Regions from separate parts of the Ferrimonas balearica DSM 9799 genome, predicted to be linked through region 3. Evidence: predicted binding sites of a transcription regulator. Region 3 holds the regulator's gene; each other region holds the start of a gene.
What was found. Region 3 encodes MetJ, which represses methionine synthesis genes. Its sites were predicted from a motif close to TAGACGTCTAGACGTCTA; they were not measured.
Positions count from the first base shown of each region.

Region 1: a site for MetJ is predicted at 1,625-1,642, ahead of metA (homoserine O-acetyltransferase MetA). Genes of this name have one in related genera too.
Region 2: a site for MetJ is predicted at 2,014-2,031, ahead of metH (methionine synthase). Genes of this name have one in related genera too.

Region 1 is NC_014541.1:1,111,583-1,115,749, forward strand. It holds gene ompW (outer membrane protein OmpW) at 98-727, shown strand; gene FBAL_RS05230 (SDR family NAD(P)-dependent oxidoreductase) at 797-1,525, opposite strand; gene metA (homoserine O-acetyltransferase MetA) at 1,677-2,612, shown strand; gene FBAL_RS05240 (hypothetical protein) at 2,614-3,009, opposite strand; gene FBAL_RS05245 (TonB-dependent receptor plug domain-containing protein) at 3,162-4,167, opposite strand, start outside.
Region 2 is NC_014541.1:3,393,441-3,397,607, forward strand. It holds gene FBAL_RS15490 (multiheme c-type cytochrome) at 1-248, opposite strand, end outside; gene FBAL_RS15495 (alpha/beta hydrolase) at 406-1,893, opposite strand; gene metH (methionine synthase) at 2,076-4,167, shown strand, end outside.
Region 3 is NC_014541.1:3,971,212-3,975,378, forward strand. It holds gene metL (bifunctional aspartate kinase/homoserine dehydrogenase II) at 1-642, opposite strand, end outside; gene metB (cystathionine gamma-synthase) at 665-1,810, opposite strand; gene metJ (met regulon transcriptional regulator MetJ) at 1,995-2,315, shown strand; gene FBAL_RS17970 (sulfite exporter TauE/SafE family protein) at 2,382-3,116, shown strand; gene FBAL_RS17975 (GNAT family N-acetyltransferase) at 3,950-4,167, opposite strand, start outside.

The DNA of each region.
Region 1 (4,167 bases), 1.4 Mb from region 3:
GTTGAGCGAGATCAAAGTTGCTGTTGGGAAAGCTCGCTAGGGTTGGCGCCATAAGGTTACGGGAACCAACCCTTTCTCACCTCATGGAGTGAACAAGATGAAAACCAAACTGCTGTCTCTGGCGATTCTCACTGCCCTCTCTGCTCCGGCCTTTTCTCACGAAGCGGGCGATTTTATCGTTCGTGTTGGTGCTGCCACCGTAGCGCCGAATGAAAGCTCAGGGCAAGTAGCCACTTTTGGTGAGTTTGCGGTTGATGACAACACTCAGCTGGGCCTGAACTTCACCTACATGGTGACTAACAACTTTGGTGTGGAACTGCTGGCCGCTACCCCATTCAGCCACGAAGTGACCCTGCCGGAAGCTGGTGTCAACGATCTGGCTAAGCTGAAGCACCTGCCGCCGACCCTGATGGCCCAGTACTACTTCGGTTCCGGTAACCTGCGTCCCTATATCGGTGCCGGTGTGAACATGACCGTTTTCTTCGACGAGAAGTTCACCAATGACCTCGACGGCGCACTGAGCGATCTGGACGTGGACACCTCCTTTGGCCTGGCGGGCCAGGTGGGCATCGATTACAAATTTAACGACAACTGGCTGGTGAACGCGTCCGTTTGGTATATCGATATCGGCACCGACGTGAACTTCAATCTGGGCGAAGACCGGGTATCCATTAAGACCGACATCGACCCCTGGGTTTACATGCTTTCCGTGGGTTACACCTTCTAAAGCGAAACCCGGTCACAAAGACAGACGCAAAAAAGCCACCCGCTTGGGTGGCTTTTTGCTGTGCGGGCCTCAGCCCTTGTATTTGCGCTTGTTGTAGATGTACTCCGGCAACAGCGCAGTCAGCCAGCTGATTACGCGCCAGCGGCGGGTAACGTACACAGTGTGTTTGGCTTTTTTCATTGCTTTGACGCACTGCTGGGCGATCACCGGCAGCGGCGCGCTCCACAGCTTGCTGCCGCGGCCCTGCATCTTGTCGAGGTAGCCCATGCGCAGGTCGGTGATGGTAACCGGCAGCTTCAGGCGCTGGGCATGCAGGCGCAGGCCCTGCAGGTAGTTCTGCTGGAACGCTTTGGAGGCGTGGAAGGCCACCTGCGGACCACCGCGCTCACCGGCGATGGAGGTCAGGGCTGCCAGTTGGCCATACTTTTGCTCCACCATGCGGGCAAAGGCGGCGTTGGCCAGGGCGGTAAAGCCGGTGACGTTGATGTCGATGACGGTTTTGTCCAGTGCCCAGGGCAGGTCCAGGTCCAGGCCACCGGCGGCGGTGTTGATCACCACCAGGGCGGCGCCGTCCAGCTTCTGCCACAGGGCCTCGAACGCCTCCCGACAGGCTTCCGGGTTCTGGATGTCGATGGCCACCATCTCGGTCTGCGGGCCCAGCTTTTCAGCCAATGGGGCCAGCGCGTCGGTATCCGCGGCCATCAGGCCGAGGCGCACGTTGTCTTTGGCCAGTTCCAGCGCCAGGGCCTGGGAGAGGCCGGAGTTTGCGCCGATCAGGATGGCACTTAATTGACTCATAAAAATGGAAACTCTTGCGGGGTATGGGCCGATTCTAGAGAGGCTGAAGGGGCCTCACAAGGTCATAACCGACACTTTCACAAAAGCTGTCCGGACTTGTGGACGTCCAGATGTCCTGTTATAACGGTCGAGTTACTTAAGGAGAAGCGATATGCCGGTCAAGGTGCCTGACAGTCTGCCCGCGTCCGCAATACTGCGGGGCGAGAACATCTTTGTGATGTCTGAAACCCGGGCTGAGGCCCAGAACATCCGGCCCCTGAAGCTGCTTATCCTTAATCTGATGCCCAATAAGATTGAAACCGAAACCCAGCTGTTACGGTTACTGGGCAACAGCCCCCTGCAGGTGGATGTGGAGCTGCTGCGTATCCACAACCGTCCCTCAAAGCACACCCCCTGTGACCATATGAACGCGTTTTATCGTGACTTCGAACAGGTGCGTGGCAACAACTACGATGGGCTGATCATCACCGGTGCGCCTCTGGGTGATCTGGAGTTTGAAGAGGTGGCCTATTGGGATGAGATCCGCGCCATCATCGACTGGTCACAGCAGCACGCCACCTCGGTGTTGTTCCTGTGCTGGGCGGCTCACGCGGCGTTCTACCATCTCTACGGCATCAAGCGTTACCTGCGGGAGGAGAAGATCTCCGGGGTGTTCCAGCACCGTCGGGTGCATGAGCATGTGCCGCTGCTGCGGGGCTTTGATGATGAGTTCTGGGTACCGCACTCCCGTTATGCCCAGGTGTCGCTGGACCAGCTCAAGGCCCATGGCGACCTGAAGGTGCTGGCGGAATCCGATGTGGCGGGCGCCTATCTGGTGGTGGATCAGAACAACCGCAATCTGTTTGTGACCGGCCATCCTGAATACACCCGCACTACCTTGCAGGATGAATACCGCCGTGACCTGGCCGCCGGGCTGACGCCGCAGGTGCCGAACCACTACTATCCCGAGGATGACCCCACCCGGCCGCCCCGGGCCAGTTGGCACGCTCACGGGGCCTTGCTGTTCAGTAATTGGCTCAACTACTACGTCTACCAGCAGACCCCGTTCGATCTGAACGACATGGCGGGCATGACCCCCTGGGAGTGACTCAGAACGGCATCTTTGTGGCGCCCTGGGGCAGGTGCCAGAAGCGTTTGTCGGCGAAGGCGTACTGCCACACCGGATACATCAGGATCAGCACCACCACGAAGTGCATCAGCAGCGGGAACAGGTGCATCGGGTCCGGTTGGTCGAGCCACACCATAAAGCCCATCACCAGGGTGAACTGACAGGTCACAAACAGCAGGCTGGCGCAGGCGATGGCAAACCAGCGCGGCACAATGGGATAGTGGTAGGCAAAGCCAAAAGCGGGCAGCAGCAGCAAACCACCGCACCAGACCACCAGCCACTGCAGCATGGTCAGCCCTCCGGTAAACAGCCAGGTCAGCAGTTGGGTGCCCATCAGGGCCGCCACCATGGCAATCATTACGCGCCAGAACAGCATCGTCGTCTCCCCAAAAGTGCGTATGCCATGCCGTTGTACCAAGGGGAATTTTCCCATTCAACTCAACTCGTTGGGTTACTTAACGCAGATCATGGTGAACAAAAAAAGCGCGGCCTGGGCCGCACTTTTTGGGGGGGGAGGGGGATGATCACTCAGAAGTCGTAACTCAATCTCAGGTAATAGAATCCGCCGTTAATGCCAACCGGTGCGGTGGCGGGATAGCGAGCCCCCGCAATGCCCTGCCAGGGATGCTCATCAGCACGTTGATCCAACAGGTTCTGGGCACCGATGGCAGCCGACACGCCATCTGCCATGTGGTAACGAAGCTCGGCATCCACGGTCCAGGCGGCCTCACCCTCAATGGGGAAGATCTCGGAATCCAGGTGGTCCTCAAAGTATTCGCCAAAGTAGTTGAGCCTGAGCAGGCCATCATAGTCGCCGATGCGGTGGTTGGCGGACAGGTTGCCTTTGTGGCGCGGCAGGTTTTGCTCCAGCAGTCGCACTTTGGTGTCACTGATGTTGGCCGGGTTGAAGTCGGTGACTTCGGTTTGGTTCCAGTTGTAGGCCAGGGCAAAGCTGGTGTCGCCCCAACCGCTGCTCAGGCGGTAGTTCGCCACCAGGTCGACCCCCTGAGTGGTGGTATCGAAGTCATTGGTAAAGTAACGCACGCTGCTGAAGCTGCTGGCGTCCAGAATACCCTGATTGAGCAGTGCCTGGATCTCATCGTCCGTCAGCGTCAACGGTGAGGTCTGACTGATTCGGTCCTGCACCTCGATATGGTAGTAATCGAAGGTAACGTACAGGTCACCCAGGGTGGCAACGGCGCCGAGGGTGTAACTGAAGGACTCCTCAGGTTCCAGCGGCTTGCCCCCTTTCTGCATTGCGATGGGGTTGGTCGGCGGCAGGGTGGCCTGGTCCTGCAGGCCGGTGGCGGAGAATTGGGTGGTCACGTTACGGACATTTTCCTGGCCAACGGTGGGTGCCCGGAAACCGGTATTGACGCTGCCCCGCAGCTTGAAGCGTTCGGACAGATCCCACAGTGCGGAGAGTTTGCCATTGATGGTGTCACCAAAGCTCTGGTAGTCCTCGTAGCGCAGCGCGGCGGCGAGAAGCAGAGTGTCGTCAACGCTTTTCTCAATATCGGTGTAGAGGGCGATG
Region 2 (4,167 bases), 580 kb from region 3:
CCGCAGGTTTCCTCCACCACACGCAGGTCGGTGGGGTTGGCCCACATACCGTTGTGCGCGGTGGTCTGGTCGGTGGCGGTGGGGTTGCCCTGGTGGCAGTCGGTGCAGCTGAGGAAGTCCATTCCGGGAATGTCGGAGAACTGTTCGATGCCCTGGTGGCAGCTCAGGCAGCCTTTGTCAGAGTCCCAATCCGCCTGAACTGGCAGCGCCAGGCCAAACAACAATATCCATATGTGGCGGTATTTCATGATTATCCCTGCGAGGTTGCGGAAGGGAAACGCCCTTCCAATCCCCTACAGGTTCACAGCAACAACTGATTAACACCTTGATCAAGGTCAGTTACTGGCCAAAAGGTAAGCGCCATCCATAACGTCGGCGCAATTCGATGACGGACATCATAAAACGCTACTTTTCCGGCATTTCCGTGAAAGATTTCTCCGGGCTGTCATTTGTTACCACCTTGCTAACCCACTCATCCATCCGCTCAATCAGATAGGGGTAGAAGGGGTTCCATTTCTGACGCAGCAGTTCGTCGGAGGGGATCGCCAGCATCCCCCGTTCGCCCCGCACGGCGCGGCCCCCCAGGTGGATATGGCGCCGCTCCCGGTCGCGGTGTGGGCCCAGCAGGGGGTCGGCTTCCGGGATGGTCAGCGCCACGTGGGAGAGGGAGTGCACTTCACGGGGCCAGGCAATCCCCAGCGGCATCGCCTCGCCACTCTGGATCTCCCGTGCCTGCACCTCCGGTTGCCCCGGCCCGATGTTCTCCACAATGGTGGTTCTGAAGCGGGTCTGGCTGGCATCCAGAAACAGGGTGTAGTCCTCAATGGGGTCCTGAGTCAGCAGGCGGAAATCCAGCCAGGTGCGGTTGATGTCAAACAGCACCAGCTCGTCCTCCGATTTGCCCAAAGTAAGGTACAGGGATTCAAACAGGGCCTGGGTGTCCACCGTCTCATCGATCACTGAGTTGAAGGTCAGGACAGGAGGCATGGTGGCGATCTGCTCCGGCGAAAGCGTGCCAATCAGTGCCTGATTGGCCTGAATCAGTTGATACACCACATCCCCGGCGTTCACCGCAAAAGAGCCGTACTTAAAGGGGTGGTACTCCAGCGCCAGACTCTCCCAGGCCAGTTTCTCCAGCCCCAGCCATTGGCCAATCCGGTTCTGCCACCAGGCCCCCTGAGCGATAGGAGCCAGCCCCATCGCCGGTGAGAGGAACACCATGGCATCGAACTGAGGCGCCTGTCCCTCCGCCAGCCTGGAGAGGGTGTGGTTCAGCCCCAGTGCCGCCCCGGTGGAGAAGCCCACCAACAACAACGGTTTATCCCCCACCTGCTGCGCCAGGTAATCCGATGCCAGCCGGGTGGCCGATTTCAGGTCCTGCCACTCCAGCGTGGTCAGCATGGAGGGCACGGTGCCGTGGCCGGGCAGGCGCAGCCCCACCACGTGAGCGCGGTCGGCAAAGTGTCGGGCCAGCGGGGCCATATAGTAGGGGGAGTCGGACATGCCGTGGATCAGCAGCACCCCGAATTCGGCATCGGGATTGGGCCACTCAAAGCTGCGGTTCCAGTTGCGGGGCCACAGAGCTGGGTCGGACAAGCTGTTGTGGAAATAGCGGTTAAAGGGCTCCAGCGGCAGGCCATCGGTGCGGCGATAGACCCGCTGCTCCAGCTCACTGAACAGCCTCTCCTCCCGCTGCAGGTAGTCGCTGAAGGTGGCGTCACCATTATCGGCGCGGTACTCCTGCTTAAGCACGGTGGTGTGCCACAGCGCCAGGTCCGGCTTGCTGTTGAGCCAGAACACGCCCAGCGCCAACGCGGCCACCACGGTGCCCAGACTGCCGTAGAACACCGCCAGCCCCAGATGTTTACTGACACCAATGACCTTTCTGCGCACCCGCTTCCCCGCCCTGAATCTTCCTGTGAATTCGCAGTTTAGCCTGAGCCGTACTCACCATTAAGGGTTTTTATGGTGGCCGGATCTGACACTGGCGTTTGCCCGGCAGCTCTGTTTAAATAGACGTCTATACGGATAAAAGGCCAAATCGTAGGGCCAGCAGCAAGTAAGGAAGTGGCGGTATGTCAGATCAGCACGCACTCGAACAGCAATTAGCGCAACGTATCCTGATCCTGGATGGCGCCATGGGCACCATGATCCAGGGTTATAAGCTGGACGAGGACGACTACCGTGGTGAACGCTTTGCCGACTGGCCGAGCCCCCTTAAGGGCAATAACGACCTGCTGTCGCTGACCCAGCCCGACATCATCCGCGCCATCCACACCGCCTACCTGGAGGCCGGTGCCGACATCATCGAAACCAACACCTTCAACAGCACCACCATCGCCATGGCAGATTACGACATGCAGTCGCTGTCGAAGGAGATCAATTTCGAGTCGGCCAGACTGGCCCGCGCCGCCGCCGATGACGTGGCGGCCAAAACCGGCATCCCCCGTTATGTGGCCGGGGTGCTGGGGCCGACCAACCGCACCTGTTCCATCTCGCCGGATGTGAACGACCCGGGCTTCCGCAATGTCCACTTTGATGACTTGGTAGCGGCCTACACCGAATCCACCGAGGCGCTGCTGGATGGCGGCGCCGACCTGATTCTGGTGGAGACAGTGTTCGACACCCTCAACGCCAAGGCCGCCCTGTTCGCCATCGACAGCGTGTTTGAGGCCCGGGGCCAGCGCTGGCCGGTGATGATCTCCGGCACCATTACCGACGCCTCCGGCCGCACCCTGACCGGCCAGACCACCGAGGCGTTCTACAACTCCCTGCGCCACATCAAGCCCATCGCCATCGGCCTCAACTGCGCCCTCGGGCCGAAAGAGCTGGTGCCCTACATCAGTGAGCTGAACCGCATCAGCGAGTGCGCGGTTTCCGCCCACCCCAATGCCGGCCTGCCCAACGAGATGGGCGGCTACGATGAAACCCCGGCCCAGATGGCGGCCATCATCGGCCAGTGGGCGGCGGACGGCTGGCTCAATATCGTCGGCGGCTGCTGCGGCACCACCCCGGAGCACATCCGCGCCATCGCCGAGGCGGTGCGCCCCCATGCGCCGCGCACCCCGCCGGCCCACCTGCTCAGCAACGACAACGTCTCCACCCGCCTGTCCGGACTGGAGCCGTGCAACTTCGACGCCGACGCGCTGTTTATCAACGTGGGTGAGCGCACCAACGTCACCGGTTCCGCCCGCTTTCTCCGCCTGATTAAGGAGAACGATTACGAAACCGCGCTCGAGGTGGCCCGCCAGCAGGTGGAGAACGGCGCCCAGATCATCGACATCAATATGGATGAGGGGATGCTGGACGCCGAGGCGGCGATGGTGAAGTTCCTAAATCTGATCGCCTCTGAGCCGGAGATCAGCAAGGTGCCGATCATGATCGACTCCTCCAAGTGGGAGGTGATCGAAGCAGGCCTGAAGTGCATCCAGGGCAAGGGGGTGGTGAACTCCATCTCCCTCAAGGAGGGCGAAGCCGCCTTCCTGCATCAGGCCAAGCTGATCCGCCGCTACGGCGCCGCTGCCGTGGTGATGGCCTTTGATGAAACCGGCCAGGCCGACACCTACCAGCGCAAGGTGGAGATCTGCACCCGCGCCTATCAGGTGCTGACCGAGAAAGCCGGATTCGCGCCGGAAGACATCATCTTCGACCCCAACATCTTCGCCATCGCCACCGGCATCGAAGAGCACGACAACTACGCGGTGGACTTTATCGAGGCGTGCCGCACCATCCGCGACACCCTGCCCCACGCCCGCCTCTCCGGCGGCGTCTCCAACGTGTCGTTCTCGTTCCGGGGCAACAACCCGGTGCGGGAAGCGATCCACGCGGTGTTCCTCTATCACGCCATCCGCAACGGCCTCTCCATGGGCATCGTCAACGCCGGTCAGCTCGCCATCTACGATGACATCCCCAAGCCGCTGTTGGAGCGGGTGGAGGACGTGGTGCTGAACCGCCGCAGCGACGGCACCGAGCGGCTGCTGGAGATCGCCGAAGAGTACCGGGGCGATGGCCAGCAGGCGGAAGACCCCAAGGACGCCGAATGGCGCAGCTGGCCGGTCAACAAGCGGCTGGAGCACGCGCTGGTGAAGGGGATTACCGAATTTATCGACGAGGACACCGAGGCCGCGCGCCAGGCGGCCACCCGCCCGCTGGACGTGATTGAAGGGC
Region 3 (4,167 bases):
GCCCTGCACCCCGGCCAGGCTGCCAATCAGGGTGGCGCTGTAGTCGGAGCCGTTGCGCCCCAGCAGCACGGTATCGCCCTGCTCATCGGCAGCGATGTAGCCGGTGATCACCAGCCGGGTGTGGGGCTGGGCCACCAGACGCTGCTCCAGCAGGTCACGGCTGTATTGCTCAATCGGTTGCGGGGTCAGGCCCGGTGCCACGGTGAGGAAATCACGGGCATCAAGGCTGGCTGCCGCCACGCCCAGTTGGCGCAGGGCCGCCGCCAGCAGGCGGGCAGACCAACACTCCCCCAGCGACTGAATCACGTTGCGCTGTTGTTGGGGTTCCTTGAGCCAGCCCGCCAGACGCACAAAGTCGGCATTGAGCTGGGCTTGCTGGGACTGGGCTTCGTCGCCGATCAGCAGCTGGCTGATCAGCTGACGCTGAAAATCCTGCAGCGCAGTCAGCGCTGCGGCGGTGTCCTCGCCCCGGCTCGCCTGTTCAATCAGGGCGATCAGGGCGTTGGTGGTTTTGCCTGCGGCGGACACCACCACCAGGTCGTCGGCCTGGCCCTGGGTCAGCAGGATATGAACCACCCGGCGGTAACAATCCGCATCCGCCAGGGAGGAACCGCCAAATTTATGCAGGTGACTGCGCGCCATGGTACTGCTCTCCTCTGTCCGTTCAGCCCAGGGCCTGGGTCAGGTCTGCGACCAGATCACGGGGGTCTTCGATGCCCACGGAGAGGCGGATCAGGGTGTCGGAGATGCCGGCCACGCGGCGGGCTTCCGGGTCCATCGCGGCGTGGGTCATGGTGGCCGGGTGGGCCACCAGGCTCTCAACGCCGCCGAGGCTTTCGGCCAGGGAGAACAGGGTCAGGCGTGACAGGAAGGCGCGCACTTCCGCTTCGCCGCCCTTCAGCTCAAAGCTGAGCATGGCGCCAAAGCCCGCCTGCTGGCGCTTGGCCAGTTCATGCTGGGGGTGGCTGGTCAGGCCCGGGTAGTGCACTTTGGCCACCGCCGGGTGGTCCGCCAGCAGCGCCACCACGGCTTCGGCATTGGCCTGGTGCTGCTGGATACGCAGCGGCAGGGTGCGCAGGCCGCGCAGGGTCAGCCAAGCGTCAAACGGCGCGCCGGTGATGCCAAGGCAGTTGCCCCACCAGGCCAGCTGCTCCGCCAGCTCCGGGGTTTTGGCGATCACCGCACCGGCCACCACGTCAGAGTGGCCGTTGATGTATTTGGTGGTGGAGTGGATCACGATGTCGGCGCCGAGGCTCAGCGGCTGCTGCAGCACCGGCGACAGGAAGGTGTTGTCGGCCACCACCAGCGCGCCAGCGGCTTTGGCCTGTTCGGCGATGCCCGCTACGTCGACCACGCGCAGCAGCGGGTTGGACGGGGTTTCCAGCCACACCATTTTCGGGTTCTGAGCCAGCGCTTCGGCCAGAGCGGCGTCGTCGCCCTGATCCACCACCGCCAGCTTAAACGCGCCCTTGTTGGCCTGAGAGGTGAACAGGCGGTAGCTGCCGCCGTAGCAGTCGTGCGGCACCACCAGCAGGTCTTCCGGGCCCAGCAGTGAGGTCGCCAGCGTTACCGCGGCCATGCCGGTGGCCGTCACCACCGCACCGGCGCCGCCTTCCAGCTTGGCGAGGGCGTCGGCCAGGGCGGAGCGGGTGGGGTTGCCACTGCGGGCGTAATCGTATTGGCGCGGCTGGCCGAAGTCTTCGAAGGTGTAGTTGGTGGAGAGGTAGATCGGAGGCACCACAGCGCCATGTTGCGTGTCGGTATCAATGCCTTCCCGGGCGGCGATAGTGGCAAATTGGTGCTGGCTCATTGGTGCATCCTCCAGTCTGACGCAAAGCAATTTTAGGGGGTGAGCGTATTAAGCTAACCATCATACGCCCGGGCGTCAAGACGTTTGGACGTCTAAACGTATATGGGTCGAGATGGCAACAATTTGACTCTACAGATGGTGTGGTTAAAATTTGCAACCGTAATCACGACTTAAAGGTGCATCGATGAGTGTCGAGTGGAATGGGGACTACATCAGCCCCTATGCGGAGCATGGTAAGAAAAACGAGCAGGTCAAAAAGATCACCGTTTCCATCCCGCTGAAAGTGCTCAAAATTCTGACTGACGAACGTACCCGTCGTCAGATCGGCAACCTGCGCCACGCCACCAACAGCGAGCTGCTGTGTGAAGCGTTTCTGCACGCCTACACCGGCCAGCCGCTGCCGCAGGACGACGACCTGCGCAAGGACAAGCCTGACGGCGTCCCGGCGGAAGCCCGTCGCATGATGGAAGCGCTGGGCATCGACTGGGAAAACCTGGACGATTAATCCTGAAGAAGCCTGCGCATCGCAGGCTTTTTTCTTGTTCTAACCAAAAGACTGTCGAGGCCGCTGTTGGATCTCAGCCTGCTTTGGGTTTTGGCTGTGGTGACCGTGGGTGCTGCCGTTCAGGGCGCCATCGGATTTGGCCTGGCCGTGGTGGTCACCCCCATCCTGTACATGATTGACCCCGCCTGGGTGCCTGCGCCCATTATCCTGATGGGAATGGCCCTCTCCATTCTCACCATGTGGCGCATCCGCGCCCCGCTGGACATTGGGGTGCTGGCTCCGGCCCTGCTGGGCCGCATTCCCGGTGGCATCATCGGCACCTACCTGCTGGTGGTGGCCTCGGCTGAGTGGCTGGGGCTGGGCATCGGCCTGATTGTGCTGGTGGCCGTCGCCCTGACCGTGCGCAAATACTCGGTGGCGTTTACCAAAGCCAACCTGTTCTGGGCGGGCACCCTGTCCGGGGTGTTCTCCTCCATCTCCGCCATTGGCGGGCCGCCGATGGCGCTGCTGCTCAACCACCATCGAAGTGCCGCGCAGATGCGCCAGACCCTCTCCAGTTTCTTCCTGTTTGGCTGCATCATCGCCCTGACCCTGCTGGCGCTGGCCGGTGAGTTGGGGTGGGATGACCTTTTGCGGGGATTCTGGCTGCTGCCTGCCACCGCGCTGGGCTTTGCCATCGGCGACAAGCTGGCCAACCGGGTGGAGCCGGAGCGGCTGAAAGCGGCGACGCTGGTGATCTGCGCTCTGGCTGGTACTTTGCTGGTGCTGCGCTCCGCCATCGCCCTGTGGCCCGAGGTTTGAGGCTTGAGGTTTGAGCCCCGAATAACGCCGTTTCCGAGGCCATAACGGTGGCCCTATCAGGTTGGGTGCTGTGGGCCACAGGCCCACGCTACGGTGACCTTCCGAGGCCCTATCCAATTGGGTTCCGTGGGCCACAGGCCCACGCTACGGTGACCTTCCGGGGCCCTATCCAATTAGGTTCCGTGGGCCACAGGCCCACGCTACGGTGACCTTCCGGGGCCCTGTCCAATTAGGTGCCGTGGGCCACAGGCCCACGCTACGGTGGCCTTCCGGGGCCCTATCCAATTGGGTGCCGTGGGCCACAGGCCCACGCTACGGTGACCTTCCGGGGCCCTATCCAATTGGGTGCCGTGGACCACAGGCCCACGCTACGGTGAGCTTCGGGGCCCTATCCGGTTGGGTTCCGTGGGCCACAGGCCCACGCTACGGTGACCTTCCGGGGCCCTATCCAATTGGGTTCCGTGGGCCACAGGCCCACGCTACGGTGACCTTCCGGGGCCCTGTCCAATTAGGTGCCGTGGGCCACAGGCCCACGCTACGGTGACCTTCCGGGGCCCTGTCCAATTGGGTTCCGTGGGCCACAGGCCCACGCTACGGTGACCTTCCGAGGCCCTATCCAATTGGGTTCCGTGGGCCACAGGCCCACGCTACGGTGACCTTCCGGGGCCCTGTCCAATTAGGTGCCGTGGGCCACAGGCCCACGCTACGGTGGCCTTCCGGGGCCCTATCCAATTGGGTGCCGTGGGCCACAGGCCCACGCTACGGTGGCCTTCGACGGGCCGATTCGCTTTGGTAGCGTGGGCTTTCAGCCCACGGTTGCTCGGAGTAACCGGTTATTCCGGTGCGGACAGGGTGAAGTGGCGCTCGCCGCGCACGTCGATGGCGCCGGGTTGCCAGCCCTGGGCCTGATAAAACCCTTCGGCGCGGGTGTTGGTGTCGGTGGAGAGGGTGATCACCCGGGCGCCGTTGGCAAACAGCCAGTCCACGGCCCGGTCCAGTAACGCTTTGCCCAATCCTTTCCCCTCAAATCGGGGGTCGATAAACAGCGCCC